DNA from 2 places in the Dorea sp. OM07-5 genome. Region 2 is predicted to be linked to the other one. Evidence: predicted binding sites of a transcription regulator. Region 2 holds the regulator's gene; the other holds the start of a gene.
What was found. Region 2 encodes HrcA, which represses chaperone genes, less so after heat shock. Its sites were predicted from a motif close to TGTTAGCACTCNNNNNNNNNGAGTGCTAACA; they were not measured.

Region 1: the regulator HrcA is predicted to act here: its motif matches at 1,733-1,763, upstream of DXC04_RS05655 (co-chaperone GroES).

The regions. Positions count from the first base shown of each region.
Region 1 covers NZ_QUKZ01000004.1:207,854-223,513, forward strand. Annotated here, with positions in the region: gene topA (type I DNA topoisomerase) at 1-443, shown strand, start outside; gene codY (GTP-sensing pleiotropic transcriptional regulator CodY) at 510-1,292, shown strand; gene DXC04_RS05650 (hypothetical protein) at 1,370-1,681, shown strand; gene DXC04_RS05655 (co-chaperone GroES) at 1,799-2,083, shown strand; gene groL (chaperonin GroEL) at 2,131-3,756, shown strand; gene DXC04_RS05665 (DUF6106 family protein) at 3,851-4,351, shown strand; gene guaB (IMP dehydrogenase) at 4,500-5,954, shown strand; gene DXC04_RS05675 (aldose epimerase family protein) at 6,014-7,045, shown strand; gene DXC04_RS05680 (peptidoglycan recognition protein family protein) at 7,084-7,794, shown strand; gene DXC04_RS05685 (shikimate kinase) at 7,873-8,655, shown strand; gene DXC04_RS05690 (YqeG family HAD IIIA-type phosphatase) at 8,658-9,161, shown strand; gene efp (elongation factor P) at 9,276-9,842, shown strand; gene DXC04_RS05700 (DUF5688 family protein) at 10,095-10,886, shown strand; tRNA gene DXC04_RS05705 (tRNA-Arg) at 11,080-11,151, shown strand; gene DXC04_RS05710 (hypothetical protein) at 11,187-11,813, shown strand; gene DXC04_RS05715 (AzlC family ABC transporter permease) at 11,953-12,660, shown strand; gene DXC04_RS05720 (branched-chain amino acid transporter permease) at 12,651-12,983, shown strand; gene DXC04_RS05725 (S1C family serine protease) at 13,071-14,345, shown strand; gene DXC04_RS05730 (hypothetical protein) at 14,440-14,904, shown strand; partial or broken gene DXC04_RS05735 (manganese catalase family protein) at 14,947-15,174, opposite strand; gene DXC04_RS05740 (VaFE repeat-containing surface-anchored protein) at 15,380-15,660, shown strand, end outside.
Region 2 covers NZ_QUKZ01000014.1:25,357-41,016, reverse strand. Annotated here, with positions in the region: gene DXC04_RS12235 (AraC family transcriptional regulator) at 1-620, opposite strand, end outside; gene DXC04_RS12230 (MFS transporter) at 736-1,998, shown strand; gene dnaJ (molecular chaperone DnaJ) at 2,104-3,300, opposite strand; gene dnaK (molecular chaperone DnaK) at 3,452-5,335, opposite strand; gene grpE (nucleotide exchange factor GrpE) at 5,371-5,970, opposite strand; gene hrcA (heat-inducible transcriptional repressor HrcA) at 6,021-7,064, opposite strand; gene DXC04_RS12205 (hypothetical protein) at 7,212-7,505, opposite strand; gene DXC04_RS12200 (response regulator transcription factor) at 7,581-8,198, opposite strand; gene DXC04_RS12195 (ATP-binding protein) at 8,198-10,645, opposite strand; gene DXC04_RS12190 (Crp/Fnr family transcriptional regulator) at 10,714-11,364, opposite strand; gene DXC04_RS12185 (ATP-binding protein) at 11,480-12,268, shown strand; gene DXC04_RS12180 (replication-associated recombination protein A) at 12,333-13,649, opposite strand; gene DXC04_RS12175 (polysaccharide deacetylase family protein) at 13,789-14,616, opposite strand; gene DXC04_RS12170 (MATE family efflux transporter) at 14,978-15,660, shown strand, end outside.

The sequences.
Region 1 (15,660 bases), on a different contig from region 2:
CGATTATCGAGAACTTCTATCCGGATATTGAAGCCGCAGTGGAAAAGGCACAGAAAGAATTAGAGACAGTCAAGATCGAAGATGAAGTGACTGACGTTGTCTGTGAACAGTGCGGACGCAACATGGTCATCAAATACGGTCCACACGGAAAATTCCTCGCATGTCCGGGATTCCCGGAGTGTAGAAATACAAAGCCTTATCTGGAAAAAATCGGTGTTTCCTGCCCTCTTTGTGGAAAAGATGTTGTGCTCCGTAAGACAAAGAAAGGCAGAAAATATTACGGATGTGAAGACAATCCGGACTGTGAATTTATGTCATGGCAGAAACCGGTTCAGAAAAAGTGTCCGAGATGTGGAAATTATATGGTCGAAAAGGGAAATAAGATCTGTTGTAGTGACGCTCAGTGCGGATATGTAGAAAATAAGAAAAATTCTGATAAATAACAATAATATTCGTTGAATTATAGTGAATTGTATGATAATATAACTTCATAGGATGGAGGAGTGCAAATGAGTGTACAATTATTAGACAAAACTAGAAAAATCAACAAGTTACTTCACAACAATAATTCAAGTAAAGTGGTCTTTAATGATATTTGTGAAGTTCTGACAGAGATTCTGTCATCGAATGTACTGGTGGTCAGCAAAAAAGGAAAAGTTCTCGGAGGAAGCAAATGTACAGGTGTTCCGTATATAGAAGAACTGATCCAGAAGGAAGTAGGCAGACATATTGATGATATGTTAAATGAACGTCTGCTCAGCATTCTTTCGACAAAGGAAAATGTGAATCTTGAGACTCTTGGATTTTCGGAAGAAGCCTCAAAAGGTTATCAGGCTATTATAACTCCAATCGATATCGCAGGAGAGAGACTCGGCACATTATTCATCTATAAGAAAGACGAAGTATATGAGATTGATGATATCATTTTAAGTGAATATGGAACAACAGTTGTTGGTCTTGAGATGCTTCGTTCTGTAAATGAAGAAAGTGCGGAGGAAACAAGAAAAGAACACATTGTACAGTCAGCCATCAGCACACTTTCTTATTCTGAACTGGAAGCGATCATTCATATTTTTGATGAACTGGATGGTACAGAAGGAATCCTGGTTGCAAGCAAGATTGCAGACCGTGTAGGAATCACCCGTTCTGTGATCGTGAATGCGCTTCGCAAGTTTGAGAGTGCCGGAGTTATTGAATCCAGATCTTCCGGTATGAAGGGTACTTATATCAAAGTTGTGAATGATTATGTATTTACGGAACTGGATAAGATCAAAGCAGAGCGCAACAATTAAGATGAAGTATAAGGGTATCGGGAGACTGGTACCCTTTTCTTTGATTGAAGATGAGATGAATTTTACTGGAGGATATAATGGAAAAATTTCAGGACGATACGGTGAAACTCGAGATGATAAAAACGATTCTTGACGGGGGATATTTTAACGATAATATCTATCTGTGTAAGATGATTAAGTATAATGAAGAAGAGGAATGCATATATCTGTTAACGGGGAAGACGGAACTGTCAGAATTTTCTTTGGACAGTATCTATGAGTGCACGATGACGGATGAGGAAGAAGAGGTCAAATGCAGAGGAAAGATTGTCGAACGGTACTGGGATAAGAGAGGGAAAGTACTTGTTTTCCATGTGGAAAATGGATTTTATAAAAATACTGTAAACTAAACAAAGGCGGTTGACAAAATATTAAGAGAGTGCTATTTTATATCTAGAGTTTCTTAGCACTCTCTTTTTGTGAGTGCTAACAAAATAAATAAGTATATCATTTAAGGAGGAATAAATATGAAATTAGTACCATTAGGAGACAGAGTTGTATTAAAACAGTTGGTTGCAGAAGAGACAACAAAATCAGGAATCGTAATTCCTGGACAGTCTAAAGAAAAACCACAGCAGGCAGAGATCGTTGCTGTAGGACCTGGTGGAACAGTTGACGGAAAAGAAGTGAAGATGAATGTCACTGTAGGACAGAAAGTTATTTATTCTAAATACGCAGGAACATCTGTAGAGCTTGATGATGAAGAATATATTATCGTAAAACAGGACGATATCCTTGCAATTTGTGAGTAAGATGTAGATGTAAGAAGAGAAACAAAGATTATAGGAGGCATTTGATCATGGCAAAGGAAATTAAATATGGCGCAGAAGCAAGAGCAGCATTAGAAGAAGGAGTTAATAAGCTGGCTGATACAGTCAGAGTTACGTTAGGACCAAAAGGACGTAACGTAGTTCTTGACAAATCTTTCGGAGCACCGCTTATTACTAATGATGGTGTTACAATTGCAAAAGAAATTGAATTAGAAGATGCATTTGAGAATATGGGTGCACAGCTTATCAAAGAAGTTGCATCTAAGACAAATGATGTTGCCGGAGATGGTACAACAACAGCTACAGTACTTGCACAGGCAATGGTACATGAAGGAATGAAGAACCTGGCAGCAGGAGCAAACCCGATCATCCTTAGAAAAGGAATGAAGAAAGCAACAGACAAAGCAGTTGAGACGATCGCTAAAATGTCCAGCAAAGTAAAAGACAAAGATCAGATCGCAAAAGTTGCAGCTATTTCTGCAAGTGATGAAGAAGTTGGAAAGATGGTTGCAGATGCAATGGAGAAAGTTTCCAATGACGGGGTTATCACAATTGAAGAATCCAAGACTATGAAGACAGAACTTGACCTTGTAGAAGGTATGCAGTTTGACCGTGGATATGTATCTGCATATATGGCTACAGATATGGATAAGATGGAAGCAAATCTGGATGATCCATATATCTTGATTACAGACAAGAAGATTTCTAACATTCAGGAGATCCTGCCAGTTCTGGAGCAGATCGTACAGTCCGGAGCAAGACTCCTGATCGTTGCAGAAGATATTGAAGGTGAGGCTCTTACAACACTGATTGTAAACAAACTGCGTGGAACATTCAATGTAGTAGGTGTTAAAGCGCCTGGATATGGTGACAGAAGAAAAGAGATGTTAAAAGATCTTGCAATTCTGACAGGCGGTCAGGTAATTTCAGAAGAACTCGGTATGGAGTTGAAAGATACAACACTGGATCAGCTTGGACGTGCAAAATCTGTAAAAGTTCAGAAAGAAAATACAGTTATCGTTGACGGATGCGGAGACAAACAGGCAATCGCAGACCGTGTAGCACAGATCAAAGCACAGATTGAAGAGACAACATCTGATTTCGACAGAGAGAAACTGCAGGAGAGACTTGCAAAACTTGCAGGCGGTGTAGCAGTTATCCGTGTAGGTGCTGCAACTGAGACTGAGATGAAAGAAGCAAAACTTCGTATGGAAGATGCACTTGCAGCAACAAGAGCAGCCGTAGAAGAAGGAATCATTGCAGGTGGCGGATCTGCTTATATTCACTGTGCAAAAGAAGTTGCCAAGATCGTTGCTGATTTGGATGGTGATGAGAAGACAGGTGCGAATGTTGTACTGAAAGCTCTGGAAGCTCCACTGCTCCGCATCGCTGCAAATGCAGGACTGGAAGGCGCAGTAATCATTAATAAAGTATATGAGTCAGAACCAGGAATCGGATTTGATGCATTAGCTGAGGAATATGTAGACATGGTTGAACATGGTATCCTTGATCCGGCTAAGGTAACAAGAAGTGCTCTGCAGAATGCAACAAGTGTTGCATCTACACTGCTGACAACAGAGTCCGTTGTTGCTAATATCAAAGAAGAGACACCGGCTATGCCTGCAGGTGCAGGTGCCGGAATGGGCATGATGTAAGAAAAAGTTAAGAAAACTCCCTGTATGGGGAGTTTTCTTTTTTCTTGTTTTTGTGCTACAATAGACACATTGAGAAAAGCGGAGGATGTAAGACATGAATGACATATGTACGGAACAGCTTATTAAAAGGAAGAAAAGCAAAGGTCAGTGGTTTCTGGAAGGAATGGTGCTTGCAGCGACTTTATTGAGTGTATATGGTGTCGTACATTGTCTTTTTTTTATAGTGCTTACAGTTATATTACTTGTAATGGATATATATTTGTATCTGGAATTTGATGCGGAATATGAATATTTATTTGTGAATGGGGAACTGGATGTTGACAAGATCATACATAAGTCGAGAAGAAGACGAATCTGTACAATAAAGTTAGAAGAAATAGAGGTCCTGGCTCCATTTGGAACAGGTGAACTCAGACAGTACCAGCGGGCAAAGAAAAGCGATTATAGCTCGGGCAGACGCAATGATCAGACTTATGTGCTAGTTGTTTCCAGGGCAGGAGAATTAAGAAAAATTATTTTTGAACCGAATCAGACGATTATAGACGGGTATGCCGGAATGATTCCGGGAAAAGTTACATACAAATCTGCAAAATAGTCAGAAAAATGTATTTTGTATGTATAAAAAAACAAGTTGACAAACGATAGCAAAGTTCGTTATGATACCAGTTAATTATAGGAAAGAGCAAAACGGAGTTTTTACTCCGATAAGCTATAAATAAGGATAAGAGTGAAAGGAGTTTACCATGGGAAAAATTATTGGAGAAGGAATTACATTTGATGACGTGCTGCTTGTACCGGCATATTCTGAGGTGATTCCAAATCAAGTAGATTTATCCACGTATTTAACAAAAAATATTAAATTGAATATACCGATGATGAGTGCAGGTATGGATACGGTTACAGAACACCGTATGGCAATTGCAATGGCTCGTCAGGGTGGAATTGGTATCATTCATAAGAATATGACGATCGAGCAGCAGGCAGAGGAAGTTGATAAAGTAAAACGTTCTGAGAACGGTGTTATCACGGATCCATTTTATCTGTCTCCGGAACATACGTTGGAAGATGCCAATAATTTAATGGCAAAATTCCGCATTTCAGGTGTACCAATTACAGAAAACGGAAAACTGGTAGGCATTATCACGAACCGTGATCTGAAATTTGAAGAAGATTTTACGAAGAAGATTAAAGAATCAATGACTTCTGAGGGACTTATTACAGCACAGGAAGGAATTACGCTGGAAGATGCAAAGAAGATTCTTGCAAAAGCCAGAAAAGAGAAATTACCGATCGTAGACAAAGATTTCAATTTGAAAGGTCTTATTACGATTAAAGATATTGAAAAACAGATCAAATATCCACTGTCAGCTAAAGATTCCCAGGGAAGACTGCTTTGCGGTGCAGCACTTGGAATTACCGCAAACTGCCTGGAACGTGCACGGGAACTTGTGAACGCGCATGTAGACGTTGTTGTTATGGATTCTGCACACGGACATTCTGCTAATGTACTCCGTACCGTAGATATGGTCAAATCCAAATTCCCGGATCTGCAGGTTATCGCAGGAAACGTTGCAACAGGAACAGCAGCAGAAGCGCTGATCAAAGCAGGAGCAGATGCAGTAAAGGTTGGTATTGGACCTGGATCTATCTGTACAACACGTGTCGTTGCAGGTATCGGTGTTCCACAGATCACAGCAGTTATGAGTTGTTATGAAGCGGCAGACAAATATGGAATTCCGATTATCGCAGATGGTGGTATCAAATATTCAGGAGATATGACAAAAGCAATTGCAGCCGGTGCGAATGTATGTATGATGGGATCAATCTTTGCAGGATGTGATGAGAGCCCGGGAACATTTGAATTATATCAGGGAAGAAAATACAAAGTATACCGTGGCATGGGATCGATTGCTGCAATGGAGAACGGAAGCAAAGACCGTTATTTCCAGACAGATGCGAAGAAGTTAGTACCGGAAGGTGTAGAAGGACGTGTAGCATACAAAGGAACTGTAGAAGATACTGTATTCCAGTTGATGGGAGGTCTTCGTTCCGGTATGGGTTACTGCGGAACTCCAACAATTGAAGAACTCAAACAGAGAGGACAGTTTGTAAAGATCTCATCTGCATCTCTGAAAGAAAGTCATCCGCACGACATTCACATTACGAAAGAAGCTCCAAACTACAGTGTAGATGAGTAAAAGAGAATAATACCAGAGAAATTTGGCGTTATAATAGACATTACAGCAGGAGGCAAGATATGAAGCGGGCATTTGGAACATTGAAAACAAAAGAAAAGGCAGAATTGTATCTGTTGAAGAATGAAAAAGGGATGGAAGTTGCTATTTCCGATTATGGCGCAACGATTGTAAATGTGATCGTACCGGATAAGGAAGGACATCCGACGGATGTTGTTCTCGGATATGACGATGTCAGTGGTTATGAAAAAGGCGACCGTGTATTTGGCGCATTTGTAGGACGTGTGGCAAACCGTATTGCAGGAGGCTCATTTACATTAAATGGTAAGACTTATGAACTGACAAAGAATGATGGGGATAATACACTACACGGTGGTAGAGATATGATGAATAAGCGTATGTGGAAAGTTGAAGAATCTACAGATAACAGCGTGACTTTATCACTTGACAGCCCAGATGGAGACCAGGGATTTCCAGGAAATCTTAAGCTGACAGTAACTTATACGGTTACACCGGAGAATGAACTGGAAATTGTTTATGGATCAACAGCAGATGCAGATACACTGCTGAATCTTACAAATCACAGTTATTTTAATCTCGCCGGACAGGGAAGTGGCGATGTACTGGATCAGAAAGTAACGATCAGTGCAGATTATTTTACTCTTGCAGATGCCCAGAGTATTCCGACAGGTGAACTGACACCTGTAAAGGGAACACCGATGGATTTTAATGAAGCAAAAGCGATCGGACAGGATATAGAAGCGGATTACCAGCCGTTGATTGATGGAAAAGGTTACGATCATAACTGGGTGATCAGAGGTGAAGGATTCCGCAAAGCTGCCTCCATGTATTCTGATAAGACAGGAATCCATATGGATGTATATACAGATCTTCCGGGTATGCAGTTGTATACAGCAAACTATGTTGATTATGAGAAAGGCAAAGGCGGAGCTGAATACCGTATCCGCAATGCTGCCTGCTTTGAAACACAGTTTTTCCCGGATGCCATTCATCATTCGGAGTTTGCGCAGCCGGTTATCAAGGCGAATGAACTATTTACATCCAAAACGGTATATCAGTTTTCTATTCAATAAGAATTTACAAAAGGCATAGAATATATGCCATATGAATAATGTGTAGTATGAAGAGAACAAAAAAGATTAAAAACAGAAAAAAATCATTCACAACTATACAACAGAAAAAACAGGCTCAGCGCAGGATGCGGCTGGGCCTGCTTTTATTGGTGATTGTTATGGTTCTGGCAGCAGGAATCAGGATTTTACATCCGGAATGGCTGTCTGGAAAATACAGTGAAATAGACAATGCACAGGTTGATGCATCTAAACCTGATATTACAGTGAAACTTCTGACGCCGAATCCGTATTCCAGACCGGGGATAAAAACCGGTAAGATTAAGGGAATTGTTGTGCATTATACGGCAAATCCGGGTGCAACAGCAATGGGAAACCGAAACTACTTTGAGGGGCTCAAAGACAGTCATGTGACAAAAACGAGCAGTAATTTCATTGTAGGGCTGGATGGAGAAATCGTGCAGTGTGTGCCGACATGGGAAGTGGCGTATGCTTCCAATAACCGGAATAAAGATACGGTATCGATTGAGTGTTGCCATCCGGATAAGACGGGGGAATTTAATAAAGCGACTTATCGCTCAGTGATACATTTGTGTGCCTGGCTTTGCCTGAAGTTTGCTCTGTCACCGGATGATATTATTCGGCATTATGATGTCACAGGAAAGAACTGTCCGAAATATTTTGTAGAACATGAAAATGCCTGGAAACAGTTCCGGAAAGATGTAAAAAAAGCACTGGAAAAATCAAAGTGATATTGCTATAATATATAAGCGTATGTATATTTATACATAATTAAGAAAGAAATCGTAAGGAAAACAGGAGAGGCAAGCATGAACGACTTGGAACTGTACAGAGAGCAGTTAGCTCTGTGTGATGATAAAATTATTGATGCCCTTGTGGAAAGAAGCATGATCATAGAGAAAATCATGGCATACAAAGAAGAATATGGTATGCCGATCCTTCAGCCGGGACAGGAAGCAAAGCAGAAAAGAAGACTGGAAGAAAAGCTTTCAGATAATCGTTACAAGGATGAGATCTGTGACATTTTCCATTGTATCCGCAAGAACAGCAAGCGGATTCAAGCAAGAAAACTGTTTGATTACAATATTGTACTCATTGGTTTTATGGGCGCAGGCAAATCTACGATCTCAGATTATTTAAGTACGATGTTTGCGATGGAAATTGTTGAGATGGATCAGGTTATCGCAGAGAGAGAAGAGATGAGTATTCCGGATATCTTTGAAACGTATGGAGAAGAATATTTCCGTAATCTGGAAACCAATCTTCTTGTGGAAATGCAGGAGAAGAAGAATACAGTTATTTCCTGCGGAGGAGGAGCTGCCCTTCGCAAGAATAATGTGCAGGAGATGAAGAAGAATGGTAGAGTTGTACTTCTGACAGCAAGTCCACAGGTAATCTATGAACGTGTAAAGGACAGCAATGACCGTCCGGTTCTGACCGGCCGCAAGAATGTTGAAGGCATTTCCGAACTGATGGAGCAGAGACGTGAGAAATATGAAGCGGCTGCAGATATTGTTATCCAGACAGATAATAAGACTGTTCTGCAGATCTGTGAAGAACTGGTACAACGATTAATGGAGATGGATGAATAGACATGTTTGATAGATTTTTCCCGGATGCATATGTTGCATCTACTTATGTAATAGATTTTGAGAAACTGTATGAAGAAGGAATACGTGCCGTAATTTTTGATATTGACAATACGCTTGTTCCGCATGGTGCACCGGCAGATGACCGTGCGAAAGCACTTTTTGCGAGACTTAAAAAGATTGGTTATCAGTGCTGTCTGATCTCCAACAATCAGGAGCCACGTGTGAAGATGTTCAATCAGGATATCCAGGTGAATTATATCTGTGATGCGCATAAGCCTTCAACGAAAAATTACAAAAAAGCAATGGAGATTATGGAAACGGATGTTTCCAATACAGTATTTGTGGGAGATCAGCTTTTTACGGATGTCTGGGGAGCAAAAAGAGCCGGAATCAGAAATATTCTTGTGAAGCCGATCCATCCAAAAGAAGAGATACAGATTGTATTAAAACGTTACCTGGAGAAAATCGTTCTTTATTTTTATAAAAAAGAGCGAAAAGGACGGTAAAATGGGGCTGTACAGATAAAAAATAGTTGAAAAAAACGCTCAGATATTATAGAATGGAACAAGTGAGTAGAATTGATAAAGTGTGAAAACACATAATTTAAGGAGGATAAAAGTATGGCAACAAAGACAGCAGGTGAATTTAGAAATGGTATGACACTGAAGATTGATGGTAAAGTATGTCAGGTTATTGATTTCATGCATGTTAAACCGGGAAAAGGTGCAGCATTTGTTCGTGTTAAATTAAAAGATATCATCAACGGTGGTGTAGTAGAGACAACATTCCGTCCTACAGAGTCTTTCCAGGAAGCATATATTGAGAGAAAGAAAATGCAGTATCTGTACAATGATGGAGATCTGTATTATTTCATGGATAATGAGACATTTGACCAGATCGCTGTAGGGACAGAAGATGTTGGTGATTCTCTGAAATTCGTAAAAGAGAACGAAGAAGTTACTGTAAGTTTATATCAGGAGAAACCTTTCGCAATCGAGCCACCGCTTACTGTTGAACTGGTTGTTACAGAGACGGAGCCTGGATTCAAAGGTAACACAGCTCAGGGAGCAAACAAACCGGCTATTGTTGAGACCGGTGCACAGGTTGCAGTTCCGTTATTTGTTGAGCAGGGAGAGAAGATTAAGATCGATACACGTTCCGGAGAGTACTTATCCAGAGCAAACTAATCTTTTCGAGTTAAAAGAAATATTAAAAAAGCCTTGCATTTTCTGCAAGGCTTTTTTATAATAATAAAACCATAATATTTATTCTAAATTTCTACAAGATGTAAAAAGCGGATTTTCCCGCATCAATTTCCGGAAGATAACTACAACAATGGCCAAAGAGGAGAAATATGACTTATCATCAATTTACTGAGGCATTGGAAAAAAGTGTGAAAGAAATGGCAGGATGTCTTTTGTCTGTCGAATTATGCAACAATAAATAAAAAGAATAATGGAATCATCCGGAGCGGTCTGGTGATTTCAGAACAGCGTGTGAATGTTTCGCCGACGATTTATCTGGAAGGTTATTATGAACAGTACCAGTCTGGAAGCCAGGTAGATGAGCTGGCAAAAGAAGTTCTAAATGTATATGAAAAAGTGAAATTTGATCAGTCATGGGAAGAGCCGGAGATTTTTAATTATGAAAAGATAAAGAATAAGATCGTATTCAGGCTTGTCCAGAGAAGTAGGAATGAAGAATTTTTGAAAGAAATTCCACATGTGCCGATTCTGGATCTGGAGATTATTTTCTATATACTTTTAGAGATAACCAAAGACGGCATGGCTTCCATGCAGATCAGCAATGAAACAATGGAAAAATGGAACGTAGATGAAAAGGAACTTCTTGCAATTGCAATGATGAATATGAAAAAACACCTTCCGGCAAGATTTCATTCAATACAGAATGTGCTTTCCGAAGAAGGAATTGCTGTAGATAAAGCTGCAAGAATGTATGTACTGACGAATGAAAAGAAAAGTTTCGGGGCAGCAACTATGATATATCCAGGATGTTTAAATCAGATTGGTACATATCTGAAGGAAAACTTTTACGTCTTGCCAAGCAGTGTGCATGAAGTGATCATTGTTCCCGAAAAGGAGACCGATGACTGCATGAATCTGAACGAAATGGTTGCAAGCATTAATGCAGCCTGTGTATTGCCGGAAGAAATTCTTGAAAATCATGCCTATTATTATGACAGAATAGAGGACCGGCTTGCAATATGCTGATATGAAGGCATAAAAGAATCCAATGTATAAATTGGCTGTAAAAAAACATTTATTAGTTGTTGAGATTGTAAAAAGAATCAGGAAAAGTAGAAATGATAAAGTAAAGGAAATGTACGAAATGTCTATAGCATTTCCTTTACTTTAAAAGAAAAATATGGTAGTATAAATAATACAGTTTGAAGAAAATTGTCATGCACCCGTAGCTCAGGGGATAGAGCACCGCCCTCCGGAGGCGGGAGCGGCGGTTCGAATCCGCCCGGGTGTGTATTTTAAAAGTGCATAGTATGTGGAGGTACTCTTATGAAAGGTGCGTTAGGAGCGGGCTTCACAGACAGGAATATTCAGAAGAGAAAAAGCAGAAGATGCCTGCTTTTCTTATTTTTTATCCTGATCTTGTTGAGCACCGGAATCGGACTCACGGGAGATAACACACAGAAGAAAGCACAAAAGATAGTAAGAGAAAAGCGCAGAACAAGAAATATGGGATGTAAAGTTGAACAACTGAATCCTCTGCGTAAGAATAGATCGCCGGAATTAAGACAGGCGGTAAGAGATTATTACAGATGTATAGCAGAGAAGACGGACTTTGTAGAAACATACAATCATCTCCAGATTTATATAAAAGATGGAGAATATGCAGATACATATGTAGCATTTGTAATGTACCGGATGAAGATTAGGCAGGTCTATACAGAGCTTCCGGGAGTAGGAACCTTGTATATTACGGAAAAGGATGGAAAGAATTTCCAGGTCAGGGTGAAACAACTGGATAGGCAGGAGATTGACCATATAAAATTGCTTGCCGGACAACATGATGTGAAAGCACTGCTTGAAAATAGCCGCCGACAGTATCAGACGGCACTGAAGTCGGATGCATTACTTGAGGAATCGGTAAAGGAGTTACAGAAAGCACTGAATCATTCTTGATAGAGAGCGAGAAGCCAGATCTTTGCAAAAGGATCTGGCTTTTATGTATAGCATTACAGTGCCGGAAGTTTACCTGTGTCTATACAACGAAGAAAACGGCATTTGGATACATAAGATGAAAAAAGGAGCGAGCAATAAGATGAAAGGATACAGAGAGGCATACAAAAAAGCATTCCCATATACGATTCCGGTTTTGACCGGATATATATTTATTGGAGTAGCATTCGGAGTTATGTTTGCAGAAAAAGGATATTCATTTTTATGGGCTGCGCTTATGAGTATTCTCGTATATGCAGGTTCCGGACAGTATCTTGCTGTGAATTTTTTTGTTCCCGGAATATCAATTTTTCAGGTTGTCTTTATGACATTAATGGTTAACATTCGTCATGTTTTTTACGGGATTTCCTTATTGGAACGATTTAATGGTATGGGAAAGAAAAAATGGTATATGATTTTCAGCCTGACAGATGAAACATATTCCCTTTTGTGTACGACGAAGATTCCGGAAGGCATTGATGAAGGAAAATTCCTGTTTGCGATTGCTTCACTGGATCAGATGTACTGGGTAGCTGGTTCAATCATTGGTGCAGTGGCGGGAAGTGTACTGCCATTTAATTCAGAGGGAATTGATTTTGCAATGACGGCATTGTTTGTTGTCATTTTTATTGAACAGTGGCTGGATAAAAAGAACCGGATTCCGGAAATTATCGGAGTGGCAGCAGCATTTATTGGATTGCAGATTTTCGGGGCATCCAGATTTGTACTGCCATCCATGTTATTAATTGTAATGATTTTATTTGTATCGAAAAAACAGCTTCAAAAGGAGGTGAACCTGTCATGCCAGTAAATGCAGCGTTATCAGCAATTATTATTCTGGCAGTTGCATTGACAACTTTTGGAACAAGAGTATTTCCGTTTCTTTTGTTTCCAGAAGGAAAAGAAATACCGCCAGTGATCCAGTATCTGGGAAAAGTACTGACTCCGGCGGTGATCGGGATGTTAGTAGTTTACTGCCTAAAGAATACACCAGTTTTTGTATCGCCACATGGCATACCAGAATTTCTTGCTGTGGCAGTGACGGCAGGACTTCATGTATGGAAACGTAATAACCTGTTAAGTATTGGTGTTGGTACAGCATTATATATGTTTTTGATCCAGGTTGTTTTTTAAGGTTTAAACATAGTTTTATCACAGTTTAAACACAATTATAGATTAGACTACTTAGTATAAACGAAGTAGTGAAAGGAGTAATGATTTATGGAAAATCAATATACTTATTATACACCGGATCAGGATGATCAGAATCAAAATGGACAGGGAGGTTATCAGTATCAGCCGCAGGATGAGAAACCACCGAAAAAGAAAACATCACATTGGGTAAAAGCAGTATGTTTCGGACTGGCATTTGGTGTGGCAGCAAGTGCGGCTTTTCAGACAAGTAATCTTGTGGGTAGCAAGGTTTTCAGCACATCAGGCAGTAAGACAAAAGAAGTTGCAACTGTAAACAGTGCAAAGATTTCAACAAGTTCAGACAGTAGTTCAACAAGCTCAGATATTTCCAAAGTTGCAAGTAATGTAATGCCATCGGTTGTATCAATTACCAATTTAAGTGTACAGCAGGTTCAGAATTTCTTTGGTGGAGTACAGGAGCAGGAAAGCAAGAGTGTAGGCTCTGGTATTATTATTTCCCAGACAGATTCAGAACTTCTGATTGTAACGAACAACCATGTAGTGGAAAGTAATAAAACGCTGACAGTTTCTTTTGTTGACAATAAGAGTGTGGAAGCACAGGTAAAGGGAACAGATTCTTCCAGAGACCTTGCAGTTATCGCTGTAAAGCTCAGTGATATCAAAGATTCTACATTAAATAAAATTAAAGTTGCAACGCTTGCAGATTCAGAAAAAGTGCAGGTCGGAGAGACGGCTATTGCAATTGGTAACGCACTTGGTTACGGTCAGTCTGTGACAACAGGTATTGTATCAGCAACCGGACGTACACTGGATGGAGTTAGTGGCAAACTAATCCAGACAGATGCAGCAATCAATCCGGGTAACAGTGGTGGCGCACTTCTGAATGCAAAGGGTGAAGTGATTGGTATTAATACTGCTAAGGTTGCGACAGATGCAGTAGAAGGTATGGGATATGCGATTCCAATTTCCAGCGCAAGTGATGTAATCAAAAATCTGATGAATCAGAAGACAAAAACAAAAGTAGCAGAAGGCAAACAGGGATATCTGGGAATTGAAGGCGTGGATGTGACTTCCGACAGTTCGCAGATGTATAATATGCCAACAGGTGTGTATGTATCTAATGTTATCTCTGGCGGAGGAGCAAAAAATGCAGGGATCACAAAGGGATGCGTAATCACAGAACTGGAAGGAACAACAGTGGACAGTATGTCTGCATTAAAAGAAGAACTGCAGTATTACAAAGTTGGCGAGAAAGTTAAAGTGACGATCCAGGTTCCAAATTCAAATGGAAGTTATAAAGAGCGTACCGTGAAAGTTACACTTGGAAAAAGCACACAATAAGTAAAATACACAGTAAGAGAAATGTTTTTGCCATTTTCTGTGATTTGTAGTATAATGCTAAGTAGATTACGATATGAGGAGGCAAAATATACCAATGAAGTGTCCGATTTGCGGCCAACAGCTCTGGCCGGGTAAAAAAGATCCAAATTACCTGTTATGTTATAATTGCAAGAAGAAGTTCAAAGTACCACAGAACAGGAAAGAACAGAAGCATGCTCCGGAAAGAAGAGAACCGGCAACGCAGGAAACATTGCACAGATCTATTAAGAAAGCATCTATGCAGCGTCAGGAAGAGGAAGAGCAGGAACAGAAGTATTCGAATATTCCACCAAAGAGCGTTCGTAAGAAACGTGAAGATGAGATGCGCAAAGCATATGATGAACTGTTAGCAGTAGAAGATGGCAGAAAGAAAAAGAAAAAAACTGCAAGAGTAGAAGAAGATTATGATTACGATGATGTTTATGAGGAAGAAGAGAAGCTTTCCAAAGCGCCTGTAATCATTCTTGGAATTGCAATCGTAGTTGTAGCAGCAGTAATTGTATATATGCTATTGAAATAATAAAAAGGATTTCCGGAATTTTTCCGGGAATCCTTTTTCTGTTTAGTTTTTGTTTTTGAAACATGCCCGGAGGTCAAATTCCGGGTTAAACGCATAGAAGTTTTTACTGTCCAGATGATCCTGTACGATGCGCAGACTTTCACCGAAACGTTGATAGTGTGCGATTTCGCGTTCACGCAGGAAACGGATTGGTTCGCAGACTTCCGGATCTTTGACAAGGCGCAGAATGTTATCGTAGGTTGTACGTGCTTTTTGCTCTGGTGCGACCTCGTAGGAACAACATAGCTGGAAACCCTTGAAAATACGCCATTTTGCGTAGGACAAGCCTTTTCCTGCTACGATTGCATAAGAACAAAAACATAGAAAAATGAAGATGAAGCAAGCTATCCTACATAGTTCCAATGGTTTCAGCAACTAAGACGTTCAACAATGAGCGTCTATTTTTTTACCCAAAATGAAAGGAGAATCAAACATTATGAAAAAGATTATGAAGCGATTGCTTACAGGTGTACTTACCCTTGCAACCGTATTTACTGCATTACCTGTCACACAGGTTCATGCTGCGGATTCCGTCTATACTACTACGGACGGTAAAGCAGGAACAATCGTCAAGATTGACAATGGCGGTTCAGAGGTTTCCAGCTTTGAAGAAAGCATAATGAACGCTGACGGGCAGATTGCCTACTGTATTGATATAAACACAAATTTCCAATCGGGATATAAGAATCGTATCAATGCAACGGAGCGAATGAGCGA
Region 2 (15,660 bases):
TCTTCCATGTAGTGATCATGAATATACTGCATCATAGCTTGTAATCTTGCTTGTTTGTGATTTAATCGATGAATACTGTTAGAATCAGAAGTCCAGTCCATATTTTTTTGCAATATGTTCCAAAGCTGAAATAAAAGTTGTATAGTACATAATTCATTATCCGGCTTAGTTTCCTGAATAGTACAAATTTGCGACAAAAGTTGTAGCACCTGTTTTCCAAATGTGTTGGATGGACTGAAAACTTGATATGGAGCAGACGAGCTTATCACAGGAAGAATATATTTTTCGTAAATGAGGCTGTTTTCGGGTGCTAATAGGGTTGGCGAAAAAACAATATTAGGTGCAAATGTACTGCTTTGTGCTTCAAAACGATGCAGGACACCGCTATTGATAAATATGCCGCAACCTTTATGTAGTTCTATTTTGCTTGTACCTATAAGGCAGAGCGCAGTACCTTCAGCAGTATAAAGAAATTCTAATTCATGATGCCAATGCCAGTCAATGCGATGGAAGTCAAATTTCCAAATATTATCAGGATAGTATGCAAATGGATAACGATTGTTGCCATGCTGGATGGTTTCTCGTAGTGTTTCATCTGTAGTTATCTCAAAAGTCTCCATGCTATATTTCCTCATAAATAATAAAATTTGTTATATTGTACCATAAATATATGATTTTATACAATGACTAGATATAAAGTTTACGATATAATCACATTTATTAGAGGAGGACAAAATGAAAAACCAATATAATAAGACAATTACAGCCTGTTTTGTAGGTTATATTGTACAAGCTATCGTTAATAATTTTACACCACTGCTTTTTTTGTTTTTTCAGAAATGCTATCATATTCCAATTTCCCAAATTACATTGTTAGTGACTTTTAATTTTGGGATACAACTACTGGTTGATTTTCTTTCTGTCAGATTTGTTGATAAAATAGGATATCGGATATCAATGATTATAGCTCATGTTCTAGCAGCGTCAGGATTATTCTTTCTTACAGTTTTACCAGAGATTTTACCAGTTTCCTTTATTGGAATTTTGATTGCTGTAATGATCTATGCGGTGGGTGGTGGACTTTTGGAAGTCCTAGTCAGTCCAGTTGTTGAGGCTTGCCCATCCGACAATAAGGAAAAAGCAATGAGCCTGTTGCATTCTTTTTATTGCTGGGGACACGCCGGAGTTGTACTCATATCAACCGTGTTCTTTTATGTAGTCGGTATAGATAACTGGAAAATATTAGCCATTATTTGGGCGGTTATTCCAATTGGAAATGCTTTTGTTTTTTCAAAGGTTCCCATTGCACCATTGCTTGAGGATGGAGATACCGGACTTGGATTAAAGGAATTGTTTCGGATGAAATTTTTTTGGATTTTGTTGATTATGATGATATGTGCAGGAGCAAGTGAGCAAGCAGTAAGTCAATGGGCCTCTGCTTTTGCAGAAAAAGGTCTTGGAATTTCAAAGGCAGCCGGCGACTTAGCAGGGCCGATGGCATTTGCGGTTCTAATGGGAATATCAAGATTGTTTTATGGTAAGTATGGTGACCGTATCAATTTGGAACACTTTATGATTTATAGTAGTTTTTTATGTATTTTATCCTATTTAGGGATTTCATTATTCTCGATTCCGCTATTAAATCTGATTGCCTGCGCTGTCTGTGGGCTTTCAGTGGGAATCATGTGGCCTGGAACTTTCAGCAAGGCATCGGCAGCTTTGCCCAAAGGGGGAACAGCCATGTTTGCATTGCTGGCATTAGGTGGAGATATAGGTTGTTCAGGAGGTCCTACATTGGTTGGAATGGTATCAGGAGCTTTTGGGGATAACCTAAAGATGGGAATTTTGGCAGGAATTATTTTTCCAGTGTTGCTACTTATAGGAGTCATTCTTTGCAGAAGACAAAAGAAAATTACTAAATATTTTTGCTTCTTTTACCGGTCCTGCCACACAGACAAGCACAATTGCACAATTTTATCATCTGTTTTCTATCGCTAATAAGCAATTTTAAAAAAACAGAAAGAGAATATGCATCGATATATCTCTATATCCGATTCACATTCTCTTTCTGTTCATTATTCATCTATGGCTAATAAATCTCTTCTAATCCTCAAAAGCTTCTTTCACTTTATCCATAAAGCCTTTTTTCTTCTTTCCACCTTTTGCAGAATCCTTTGGTTCGGATGATTCCGGTGTATGCAAAGTATTGCCGGAAAGCTCATCGAACTTGCGGAGTGCTTCTTTCGCTTCTGCACTTAAATGTTCCGGTGTCTGGATCACCAGTGTTACATAATGATCGCCACGGATGCTTGCACTTCGGATAGAAGGAACTCCCTTGCCTTTGAGACGTACTTTTGTACCGGTCTTGGTTCCCGGTTTTACAGTGTAGATCACATCTCCGTCTACGGTCTTGATCTTCACATCTGCACCAAGTGCTGCCTGTGCGAATGAAATCGGTACCGTAGAAAAAATATGCATATCCTGCCGCTGGAAGATCGGATGTCTGGATACAACCACTTCTACCAGAAGATCTCCTCTTGGTCCGCCGTTCACGCCCGGTTCTCCTTTTTCACGGATTCTTACACTCTGTCCATTGTCAATACCTGCCGGAATGGATACAGATATTTTCTTTCTGTTGGAAACATAACCGGTTCCACCGCAGCCTGAACACTTCTCACGGATGATTTTACCGGTTCCGTGACAGTCCGGACAGGTCTGTACATTCTGTACTGTTCCGAAGAAGGACTGCTGCGTATAAACAACCTGACCTTTTCCTCCACATTTTGAACATGTCTCCGGGGATGTTCCCGGTTTTGCACCTGTTCCATTACATTTCGGACATGAATCTTTTAATACAACATCCAACTCTTTTTCACAGCCAAACACTGCTTCTTCAAATGTAATTCTGACACTCTTGCGGATGTTTGCACCTTTCATAGGTCCCTGACTGGCACGACCGCCTCTTCGGCCGCCTCCAAACAGATCACCAAACATATCTCCGAAAATGTCACTGAAATCTGCGCCGTTAAAATCAAATCCGCCGAATCCACCGGCTCCGCCTGCGCCACCTTCAAAGGCTGCATGACCGTACTGGTCGTACTGGCGACGTTTGTCTGCATCGCTCAGTACCGCATAGGCTTCCGATGCTTCTTTGAATTTCTTTTCCGCCTCTGCATCACCAGGATTCATATCAGGATGGTATTTTTTAGCGACTTTTCTGTATGCTTTTTTAATTGTGGCTTCATCTGCATCTCTGCTTACGCCAAGCACTTCATAATAATCTCTCTTTGATTCTGCCATCTCTTATCCCTTTCCACTGTAAATCTAATCTGCCTTTCCTGTACCTGTAAGCACCTGCCACTGACAGCTTCTTACGGATACTGTGAAACAGAAAGAAGTTCTGTGTGCCCGGCTTACACCGGACACACAGAACAACCTATCTTACCAGGTCTTATACTTCTTTATAATCTCCGTCTACTACGTCGTCTCCCTGGAATCCTTCCGGTGCCGGACCTGCTCCCTGTGCACCTGTTCCCATGTTCGGATCAGCTCCCTGTGCGCCAGCTGCAGCTCCTGCCTGCTCATACATCTTTGTGAAGAGTTTCTGAGCACTCTCTGTCAGTTTTTCTTTTGCTGCTTTAATCTCAGCGATCTGAGCATCTGTCATCTCTTCTGTATTTGCCTTCTCAAGCAGATCTTTCAGTGCTTTGCAGTCAGCTTCTACTGCTGCTTTGTCAGCTGCATCCAGTTTGTCTCCAGCTTCAGACAATGCTTTCTCTGTCTGGAATACGAATGCATCTGCTTCGTTCTTTGTATCGATTCCTTCTTTACGTTTCTTATCCTGTGCTTCAAATGCAGCAGCTTCTTTTACAGCTTTATCAATATCTTCATCAGACATGTTAGATCCTGCTGTGATTGTGATATGCTGCTCTTTTCCTGTTCCAAGATCTTTTGCAGATACATTTACGATACCATTTGCATCGATATCGAATGTAACTTCGATCTGCGGTACTCCACGCGGAGCCGGTGCGATTCCATCCAGTCTGAACTGTCCGAGGGACTTGTTGTCTTTAGCAAACTGTCTCTCACCCTGTACAACGTTGATATCAACGGCTGTCTGGTTATCTGCTGCTGTAGAGAAGATCTGGCTCTTCTTTGTCGGGATTGTTGTATTTCTCTCGATCAGTCTTGTAGCTACACCACCCATTGTCTCGATAGACAGTGACAGTGGAGTTACATCCAGAAGAAGGATGTCGCCTGCGCCTGTATCTCCTGCAAGTTTACCACCCTGAACAGAAGCACCAAGTGCTACACACTCATCTGGGTTCAGAGATTTGCTAGGCTCTTTACCTGTCAGACGTTTTACTTCTTCCTGTACAGCCGGGATACGTGTAGATCCACCAACCAGCAGTACCTGACCAAGCTCAGAAGCTGTGATACCAGCATCAGATAATGCTCTCTGAACCGGCTCAGATGTCTTCATCACAAGGTCGTGTGTCAGTTCATCAAATTTAGCTCTTGTGAGGTTCATATCAAAATGTTTCGGTCCCTCTGCTGTAGCTGTAATGAATGGCAGGTTGATATTTGTGGTTGTTGCAGAAGAAAGTTCTTTCTTCGCTTTCTCAGCTGCTTCTTTTAATCTCTGCAGTGCCATCTTATCTGTAGATAAGTCTACACCTTCCTGTTTCTTGAATTCGGCGATCATGTAATCTGTAATCTTCTGGTCAAAGTCATCTCCACCAAGTCTGTTGTTACCTGCTGTAGATAATACCTCGATAACACCATCACCAATCTCGATTACGGATACATCGAATGTACCACCACCAAGGTCATATACCATAATCTTCTGTTCATTCTCATTGTCAAGTCCGTAAGCAAGTGCTGCTGCCGTAGGCTCGTTGATGATACGTTTTACATCAAGTCCTGCGATCTTACCGGCATCTTTTGTAGCCTGACGCTGAGCATCGTTGAAGTAAGCAGGTACTGTGATAACAGCTTCTGTTACTTTTTCTCCAAGATATCCTTCTGCATCTGCTTTTAATTTCTGAAGGATCATTGCTGAAATCTCCTGCGGAGAATATTTCTTCTCATCTACAGTTACTTTATAATCAGATCCCATCTCTCTCTTGATAGAAGAGATTGTTCTCTCTGCGTTTGTAACTGCCTGACGTTTTGCAGGTTCACCTACAAGACGCTCTCCTGTTTTTGTAAATGCTACTACTGACGGTGTAGTTCTTGCACCTTCTGTGTTAGCGATAACTGTTGGCTGTCCACCTTCCATTACGGCTACACAGCTGTTTGTTGTACCTAAGTCAATACCAATGATTTTACCCATAATAATTGTCCTCCTGTTCTATTTCTAAATAAATTCTAATTTGCTACTTTTACCATACTGTGTCTCACTACAGAGTCACGATACATATAACCTTTTTGGAATTCTTCGGCAATGATATTCTCACCGAGATTCTCATCTTCCACATGCATAACCGCATTATGAAGATTCGGGTCAAATTCCTGACCTACCGCTTCGATAGGTTTCACCTCGATTCCTTCCAGTGTTGTCATCAGTTGTTTGTAAACCTTCTCCATTCCCTGGATAAATGGATCCTCTTTGTCTTCTTCCTTCACTGCATCCAGACCTCTTTCGAAATTGTCTACAACCGGAAGAATCTTCTCTATGATATCTTTCGCACCAACTTCGTACATTTGGGATTTCTCCTTCTCTGTACGTTTGCGGAAGTTATCAAACTCTGCCATCTGACGAGTGAGTCTGTCAGTCAGTTCCTCAATCTTCTCGTCTTTTTTATCTTTCTTATCCTTCTTGCCAAATAACTTCTTGCCGGATTTCTTCTCTTCTGTATCGGATTCTTTGCTGTCCTCTGTCTCTGCTTCCTTCGCTTCGTCTTCGGCTGCCTCTTCTTTAGTGGCTTCAGCTGTCTTCTTTGCTTCCTCCACAGCTTCCTTTACCATCTCTTCCTGGCTCTTTTCTTTGTTATCTTCCAAGGGTACTTCCACCTTTCTTATTCATTCTTATGAAACATCTGATCCAGTTCTGTCTGGAGACGCTTCATAGATTTTAAAACATGCTCATAATCCATCCGCTTCGGTCCGATAATGCCTATCGTTCCCTTCATGCCCTCGCCTAATTCATAGGTTGCGGTCACGACACTGCAGTCCTTCATGTTCTGTACCGGTGCTTCATCACCGATATAAACCTGAATTCCTGTATTCTCTTCATGAGAAAGTGTCTGGGTTACAAGCTCTGTAAGCTGTTGTTTTTCTTCAAATGCACTGATGATATCCTGAGCGCTCTGCTTATCGCTGAGCTCCGGATATTTGAAAATGTTCGTCGCACCACTTGTATAGATCTGCATATCTTCATCGACCTGTATCGTATCTGCGACTGCATCCAGTACGTTGCCAATCACCACGCTGTGAATACCTGCCTGCTCTTTGAGTCTTGCGATCAGTCCTAAATTGATCTCCTCAATGGACATACCATTGAGTGTTGTATTCAAAAGCATATTCAGCTTCAGCAGGTTCTCATTGCTGAGCGGTTCTTCCAGATGAATGAGCTTGTTCTTTATCACATTGCCGCCGAGAACAATTACCGCGATCACCTGTTCTTCATCCACCATAGACAACTGGAGGAACTTGATCTTATTGGAATTGTTCATCGGAGTGGAAACCATCGTTGCGTAATTCGTATTGTTCGCTAAAACTTTGGCTGCCTGTTTCAGAAGCTGATCCATCTTATCTGCTTTCTGAAGCATCTGATCCTGCATATCATTCAGTTCCTGCTCCTTCTCCTGCATCAGCATATCTACATATAATCTGTAGCCTTTATCCGAAGGAATACGACCTGCCGATGTATGTGGCTGTATGATATAACCAAGTTCTTCCAGATCCGCCATCTCATTACGGATCGTTGCTGAACTTAAATTCAAATCCGTATATTTGGAAATGGTTCTCGATCCGACCGGCTCGCCACTCTCTAGATAAGTCTGTATAATCGCATGTAAAATCTTAAGCTTACGATCACTCAGTCCATGTTCTTCTAACATCAGCTCTCCTCCTTTCGGATTTTTCTTTGTTAGCACTCATTAGAAAGGAGTGCTAACATCTTTCGACTATTAATGTAGCACTCCTTTTTCTGTTTGTCAACAGTATTTATTATTTTTTTAGATTCTTTTCAAACGCTTTAAAACAGTCTAGCTCAGTTCTACTTTTGCAGCCTCTTCCGGTTTGAAATCATTTGCCAGATCATAGATATTATGTCCTGTAGACTCACTTAATACACGTCCCTCTAATGAATAGCAGCGGATAAATCTTTTACCATCTACACTTGACCAGTGTTCTACATCCCAGCTCATGTATCCGTCTTCATCAGATTTCTTCTCTTTCAGATAAAGATCTACCTGACGGCCGTCTTTCATAAGCTGAACCAGTCCGTCTGTTCCATTTACTTCTACTTCTGCTTTGTTTACTGTGTCAAAAATTTTCATTTTGCATTCCTCCTGCGTGGTTATATATTTCCTCTATTATAGCCTTTTTCTATGTAAAACACAACCGAACATCCCCTATCCTTCAAACATTTTCCGCAGATCTCTTCTTTTCTCCACCTCAAGTTTTGAAAATATACGGGTAATTACATTTTTCACATAACCATAAGAATAATGATATTCCGCCGCAATCTCCCGGTTGTCCATCCCTTTTGCAATTGCCTGCGCAATCTTCCACTCGATTGGGCTTAACACTTCCTGCATCTTTTTATACGTTTCATTCTCCTTTATTTCTTCCGTTCGTTCTTCTCTGGCCCGTCCTTCTTCATATTGTAAATGGCGTTCCACTCTTGCAAGCAGTACTTCTTTCACAAATGGTTTCACAATATAATCTACCGCGCCGGATTTTAATCCGCGCACTTCATAATCTGCATCGGAAAATCCGGTCAGGAAAATAATCGGCACACTGCCTGCCGCCGGAATCTTCTTCATCTCATTTAGTGTCTCATATCCATCCATTCCAGGCATAGCAATATCCAGAAGGATCAGATCCGGGATCACGCCTTTTTCCAGAAGTGCAATCGCCTGGCTCCCGGCTTTGGCTACACTGACACTGTAAAATTCTGACAGAATCTCTTCTGCTGTCTTTAATAAAATCAGATCGTCATCCACGACCAATACATGTTTTTTCTCCATCAGTGTTCCTCCTTCCACTTTCTGAAAATACTCTCTGCTTCTTCAAAATCCAGCTCGCGGATTTTCTGTCCGATCTGTTCCAACAGCTTTCTTCTCTCCGGATCATTTTCTGTGTCCAGCAGCTTTTGATTCCAGGTGGAAGCTTCCTTCCCCTGATAACGCATCAATGCTTCCCGTAATGCTTTTTCATAGGTTTCTTTCAGATTTATATCTGCTATGGTACTTTCTGCTTCTTCGTTTTCTCTCTGCGGTATGAGCTGCACTATTTCTTTCCGGAACTGTCTGGCTCCTTTTACCGTTCTCTCCCATTCCAGATAAAGAAGCGGCATTGCATATTTGAAATAATCCGCATCCATTTCTTTGCCATGCACTTCCATCGCCTGTGCCAGCTCTGAGAGTTCTCCTGCGCCAATTGCTTTTGCATTGCTTTTCAATGTATGCATTTCACCGGTCAGTGCCATCAGGATCTCAGTCCTTTTCTTTTCTGTATCTGCATATTTCAGTGCTTTTTCCATTTTCTCCATCTGCCTGCGATTCGGTTCATAATAATCTGTAAAAAATTCTATCAATTTTGCATATTGATATATATTTCCATCCAGTAAATGTAGTCCTTTTTCCATCTGGATCTCACAGACTTGCAGCTGTGCTTTCAGCCGGTTGTAATCTTTTCCTGATATTTTCCATTCTTTTCGGCTGCTTTTTGTAACCAGTATATCCGGCAGATAAGCCAGAAGCAGCTCTTCCATTCTCTCCCAGCGAATCGGTTTTGATAAATAAGCGGCAAATCCTTCTTTTTCAAATATCTGCTGGATTCCACTTGTAACATCTGCCGTCAGTGCGATCACCGGAACACGGATTTCCATCTCCTTCATACGCCGAAATGTTTCCAGCCCATCCATTTCCGGCATCATATAATCAAGAAATATCATATGATAATTTCCTTTTCTGACTTTCTCGATACATTCCGAGCCACTCACTGCTGTATCTGTGCGGATCTTGGTATGTTTTAACAGTGAACAGATCACTCGCAGGTTCTCTTCCCTGTCATCCACAATAAGAACCTTTGCATCCGGTGCAACAAAAGTGCCCGCATGCTTTTCTTCTATTTCTTTCCTTGGATGCCATTCTCCGGATTTTTGTTTTCCTGCCTCTTCCAGAGGAAATGTTACCGTAAATCTGCTCCCTGTCCCGACTTCACTTTGTACTTCAACCTTTCCATCCATCTCCCGGCAGAGTTCTCTGACAATTGCCAGCCCCAGACCGCTTCCTTCAATATTTCTGTATTTTTTCACATCCACTCTGGTAAATGCATCAAATAACGTATTCATTGCTTCTTTCTCTATGCCATATCCGGTATCTTTCACAGAAAAACGGATCTTTTCGCCACATCTTTCCACCTGGAATACGATAGAACCGTTCTCCGTGTATTTCACAGCATTACTGATCAGATTCAGCATAATCTGTTTCATATGTAAAGCATCCCCGTTTATATATTCCGGCAGTGTTTCATCTATTCTCACCTGAAACTCCAGATTTTTATTTTCCGCCTGTCCGGATCCTAACAGCCAGATTTCCTGTACAAGTGCCGAAATAGAAAATGGTTCTTTTGTAATCTTTACTTTTCCGGATTCAATTTTGGAAATATCCAGCACGTTATTGATCAATGATAACAGATAATTTCCGGATTTTTCAATTCCCTGTGCGTATTGCCTGATATCCTCCGAATCACATTCCCTGAGTATCATTTCATTCATTCCAAGCATCACATTGATCGGTGTCCGTATTTCATGACTCATATTTGCAAGGAAAACACTTTTCGCCTGATTTGCTTTCATAGCTTCTTCTCTCGCTTCTGTCAGATAGATCTGCTGCCTGTTATACAGACGGAAATGCAGGTAAGTAACTGTACCGATAGCAAGACTCGATACTGCAACGCCTACGATGGTATCAATAACGATCTCTTTCTCCGACAGAAACCAGATAACCGTCTGCGGGTATGCATAGGCAATTCCTATTGTTGCAATATAGATTATCAGTTCAATCAATACACAGCAGATCATCTGCAAACGCTCCAGCATAAATACAGTAAATATAATTCCAAAGACATAAAAACATGGCATGCCACTTTTATAACCGCCGCCTTTAAAAAACAGAATTGGAAACAGGATCATGAAGATCGCTATAATTGTTATAAAATAACAGAACTGATAATTTCGGCTTTTATATGCATAATATAAAAGTGAAAAAGATAAGACCGCTGTCACCCCATTGGTAAATAACAACACCGGATTTCCACTGTTCATATAAGAAAAAATACCATTCATCACACTGATCAGTACTCCCACGATCGCCAGTATATTAAACAGCCTTACACGAAACGGAAGCGCTGTATCTAAAAACAGTGATTCCAAAATATGCTGCATTTTCTTGTCTTTTCGTTCCTTCATGCGACAATCCTCCAATTTGTTCTGTTTTCAGTATAAAATACTCCCTCTGAAATCATAGTGTCTTCCGGTCACATTTCTTTTAACCAGAATTCATTCTTCCGGCAGTCCAGTATGCCTGTTTTTTTTAATTTACCAAGTTCCGCAGACATGGCACTTCTCTCCACGCAGAGATAATCGGCAAGTTCCTGTCTGTCGAAAAGAATCGTAAAATGCATACTCTGTGCCTTCTTTGCACAATCTGAAAGATACGATAACAGTTTTTCTTTTGTACTCCGTCTGGAAAGATGGCTGATTTTTTCATTCAATGCAACATTTTTTATTGCCATGATCCGGACAAGGTTGCTGATGAGCCGCTGGTGAAATGTACACGACATCGGACATGTCTCGATCACTTTATTCATATTAATAAGAAGTATTCTGCAATCTGTCACCGCCATTACACTGACCGGACTCTTCTTAATTCCCGCACAGGAAAATGCAGCCCCGTATAACTGTCCCGTTTTTACATGCTCCAGAATATTACGGTTGCCAAACACATCCTCTTCGGCAACCTGCACCATCCCTTCCAATACTAATCCCGCACCTGCAGATGATTCTTCTTCCGTAAGGATCATCTCTCCTTTTCTGTAACTTTTTTCTCTTCCATCCAGACATTTTAACATTTCTGTCAAATTTTCCTCCCGGATTCCTCCAAATAATGGAATTTCATTTATTTTCATAAAAAATCTCCTTTTGTTGGAAATACAACATCTTTTTTATTTTTATTGTAGTAGACTAAGCAAGACAAAACAAGTAAACCATTTAATTTTTATTATATGAAAAGGAGAATTTCACATGATCAGAAAAATTATTCAAATAGACGAAGAAAAATGTAACGGATGCGGTGCCTGTGCAAACGCATGCCATGAAGGTGCAATCCAGATGATCGATGGGAAAGCACGGCTGATTCGTGACGATTATTGTGACGGACTGGGCGATTGCCTTCCTGCCTGTCCAACCGATGCCATCCATTTTATAGAAAGAGAAGCGGCAGCATACGACGATGATGCTGTGAAAGAACATTTGAAGAAAAAAGGCGGCGACGCGCTTAAAAGACACTTGGATGCAAAAGAAGCACATAAACATGACACTCCTGCCGGAAAATCTTCTCACGAAGAGAAAACACCTGCTTTCACAGGCTGTCCGGGACAGCGCATCCGCTCCATCATGCACCGTAATGAAGAATCAGCTACCTCTGCTGATAATGGAACGGCTCCGGTAAGCCAGCTCAGCCAGTGGCCTGTACAGATCAAGCTTGCTCCGATCAATGCTCCTTATTTTGACGGTGCAAACCTGCTGATCGCAGCCGACTGCACTGCATACGCTTACGCTGATTTCCACAACCGTTTCATCCGCAACCGCATTACTCTCATCGGATGTCCGAAGCTGGATGCTGTCGATTACACTGAAAAACTGACCTCGATCATTGCCGGAAACGACATCAAGAGCGTTACCATTGTCCGCATGGAAGTGCCTTGTTGCGGCGGTCTGGAGTATGCCGCAAAAGAAGCTTTAAAAGCAAGCGGGAAATTCATTCCCTGGCAGGTTGTCACTGTAAATATTGACGGTTCTTTACAGGAATAATTAAAAAGGGACAGGGGGATTTTAATTTGGGACGGGGATTTTCCAGAAAATCCCCGTCCCAAATTTATTCGCGAATATATTTCATCCACGCCTGTATGTCTTTTTCATGTCCATTATCACTTGGCACATAAAATTTCTCATCTTTAATCTCATCCGGCAGATACTGCTGTTTCACATAATGTTTCGGATAATCGTGTGCATATTTGTAACCAACGCCATGTCCTAAATTTACAGAGCCCTTGTAATGCGCATCCTGTAAATAAGAAGGAACTGTTGTCTTCTTCTGTTTCACATTATCCATTGCTGCAAATACCGCATTGCATGCGGAATTGCTCTTTGGAGCAGTAGCTACATATAAAACCGCCTGTGATAAAATAATCTGTGCTTCCGGCATACCGATCCGTTCTACTGCCTGTGCGGCAGACACGGCTACGGTCAGAGCCATCGGATCTGCATTTCCGACATCTTCTGATGCGCAGATCATAATTCGTCTTGCGATAAATTTGATGTCCTCTCCGGCATATAACATCTTCGCCAGATAATAGACTGCCGCATCTGGATCAGATCCTCTCATACTCTTAATGAACGCCGAGATTGTATCATAATGATTATCTCCCGTCTTATCATATTGCACGACTCGTTTCTGGATACACTCGGATGCCACATCCAGTGTAATGTGTATTTTCCCGTCTTCTTCACTTCGTTCGGTGGTCAGAATACCAAGTTCTATCGCATTAAGTGCACTTCTTGCATCCCCTCCGGCTATATCAGCAAGGAAATCCAGCGCATCTTCATCAATCTCTGCGCGGTAGCTGCCCATTCCTTTTTCCACATCATAGACTGCTCTCTGCAATAATTTCTTAATGTCTTCTTTTTTCAGCGGTTTCAGTTCGAAAATACTGGAGCGGGAGATCAGCGCACCATTTACTTCAAAGTATGGATTCTCCGTTGTCGCACCGACCAGGATGATCGTACCGTCTTCCACAAACGGGAGCAAATAATCCTGCTGCCCCTTATTAAAACGGTGGATCTCATCTACGAAAAGGATCGTCTTCTTCTGATACATTCCCAGCAGTTCTTTTGCCTTCTGCACCACTGTTTCCATATCTTTCTTACCAGCAACGGTTGCATTGATCTGCGTAAATTCTGCACTTGTCGTATTGGCAATGACTTTTGCCAGTGTTGTCTTACCGGTTCCCGGCGGTCCATAAAAAATGACGGAACTTAATTTATCCGCCTTGATCGCCCGGTATAGAAGTTTGTCTTTTCCTATAATATGCTCCTGCCCGACAACTTCTTCCAACGTCGTTGGTCTGAGTCTGGATGCGAGCGGTGCTTCCTTATCCATATTTTTCTCTCTGACATAATCAAATAAGTCCATTCTTTATCGCCTCTCTATCTTATGTTTCTATCTATACATCCTGTACAGATTAACATTTCCTATTTATACTTTCTACTTCCTGTACGGATTAACTTTTTGTACTTTCTGCTTTCTATACAGTTAAAAGCTTTTCCGTTGATTAATCAATAATCAGTTCTTCTGCCGTTACAAAAGCAAATCCTCTGTCCCTGAGCTGATCAATAATCCGAAATGCAGCTTTCACAGAGGAATCATAGCAGTCATGCAATAAGATAATATCATTTTCCTTTGTCTGCGTCACTACTTTCCGCACAATTTCATCCACATTTTTCGTCGTCCAGTCGAGTGGATCTACTGTCCATAGCACCGGCATCACTTCCAGTTCCGTCTCCATCTCTTTCTTCCATGCCCCAAACGGTGGTCGCATATAAGCCACATGTTCACCTGTGATCTTACTGATCGTCTGATCTGTCTGCTCTACTTCCTGCCTTGCCTTATCTTCCGGCAGTGATGTCAGCTCGACATGATGATAGGTATGATTCCCGATCAGATGTCCTTCTTTTTTCATCCGCTTTACAATTTCCGGATAGCGCTTCACATTTTCCCCAATCAGGAAAAATGTTGCCTTAACTTTCCTCTTTTTCAGACCATCCAGCAGTTTTTTTGTGTATTTTCCACTTGGTCCATCGTCAAATGTAATTGCCACTTTCTTCGCTTCGTTATCTTTTCTTACATAATCACTCATCTGCTGTCCATCTTCCAACTGTAACTTTCCATCTACCGAAACTGATTTTTTGCCGGCCTGCATCTTCCCGTCTGCCGGAACAGATTTATCACTGTTTTGTATGAGTCTGTCTTCCGGATGTGCTTCTTTCGCCACCGGACGCAGAGAAATTCCAAGTGCCAGACAAAGTCCCATCATATACAACAAAGCACACATCACTTTGATTTCTTTCTTCTCTCTTTTCTTCATGTTCTTCCATACCATTTGATTTGCACTTTGTAAAAATATATGTATCTGCCCAAAATCCTATGCGGCAGATTTAATGCTTGACAACCTATGTTCCCACTGCAATACCCTGTATGTATTACTTCGTATTATGTTGTATCGTGCTGTTTTCTACTATGATGTCCGAATCAAAAGATGCCATACGAATGTACTGTACTTCATACTCCCGCAATTCTGTCCCGTATTCACATATCATACAAACTTACGCTCCACTTTTATGCTCATATCAGAGACAAAGAAAAAGTATGTTATCATATTATGTATTGTTAATTCCATCTGCAAATGCTATAATTAAATTTACGTGTGCATTTACATGTTTTTATTCTAAAGGAGGATTTTTATGGTACAAACAAAACAAAAAACAACACCTGTCCATGAAAATAAAATGGGAACCATGCCGGTTCCAAAATTGCTTATCTCAATGTCACTGCCGATGATGTTATCCATGCTCGTCCAGGCATTGTATAATATTGTAGACAGCATGTTCGTAGCCAAACTAAGTGAAGACGCACTGACTGCCGTATCACTCGCTTTCCCGATCCAGACGCTGATGATCGCTGTCGCGTCTGGAACCGGCGTTGGTATCAACGCACTTTTGTCCCGTAATCTTGGTGAAAAAGATTATAAAGGTGCCAATCGTGCTGCAAAAAATGGTATTTTCCTTGCTGTTTTAAGTTTTATCATATTTGCAATTATCGGCGGCATCGGTTCTCATTTTTTCTTTTCTGTCCAGACAAAGAATCCTGAGATCGTTGCTTACGGTACAGAATATTTAAGCATTATCACAATCTGTTCTTTCGGAATTTTCATGCAGATTACCTTCGAACGTCTTCTGCAGTCTACCGGAAAAACAATTTACAACATGATCACACAGGGAACCGGAGCGATCATCAATATTATTCTTGATCCGATTATGATCTTCGGTCTGTTCGGATTTCCACGACTGGAAGTTGCCGGAGCTGCACTTGCCACCATTACCGGACAGATTGTCGGTGTTATTTTAGCAGCATTTTTTAATCATAC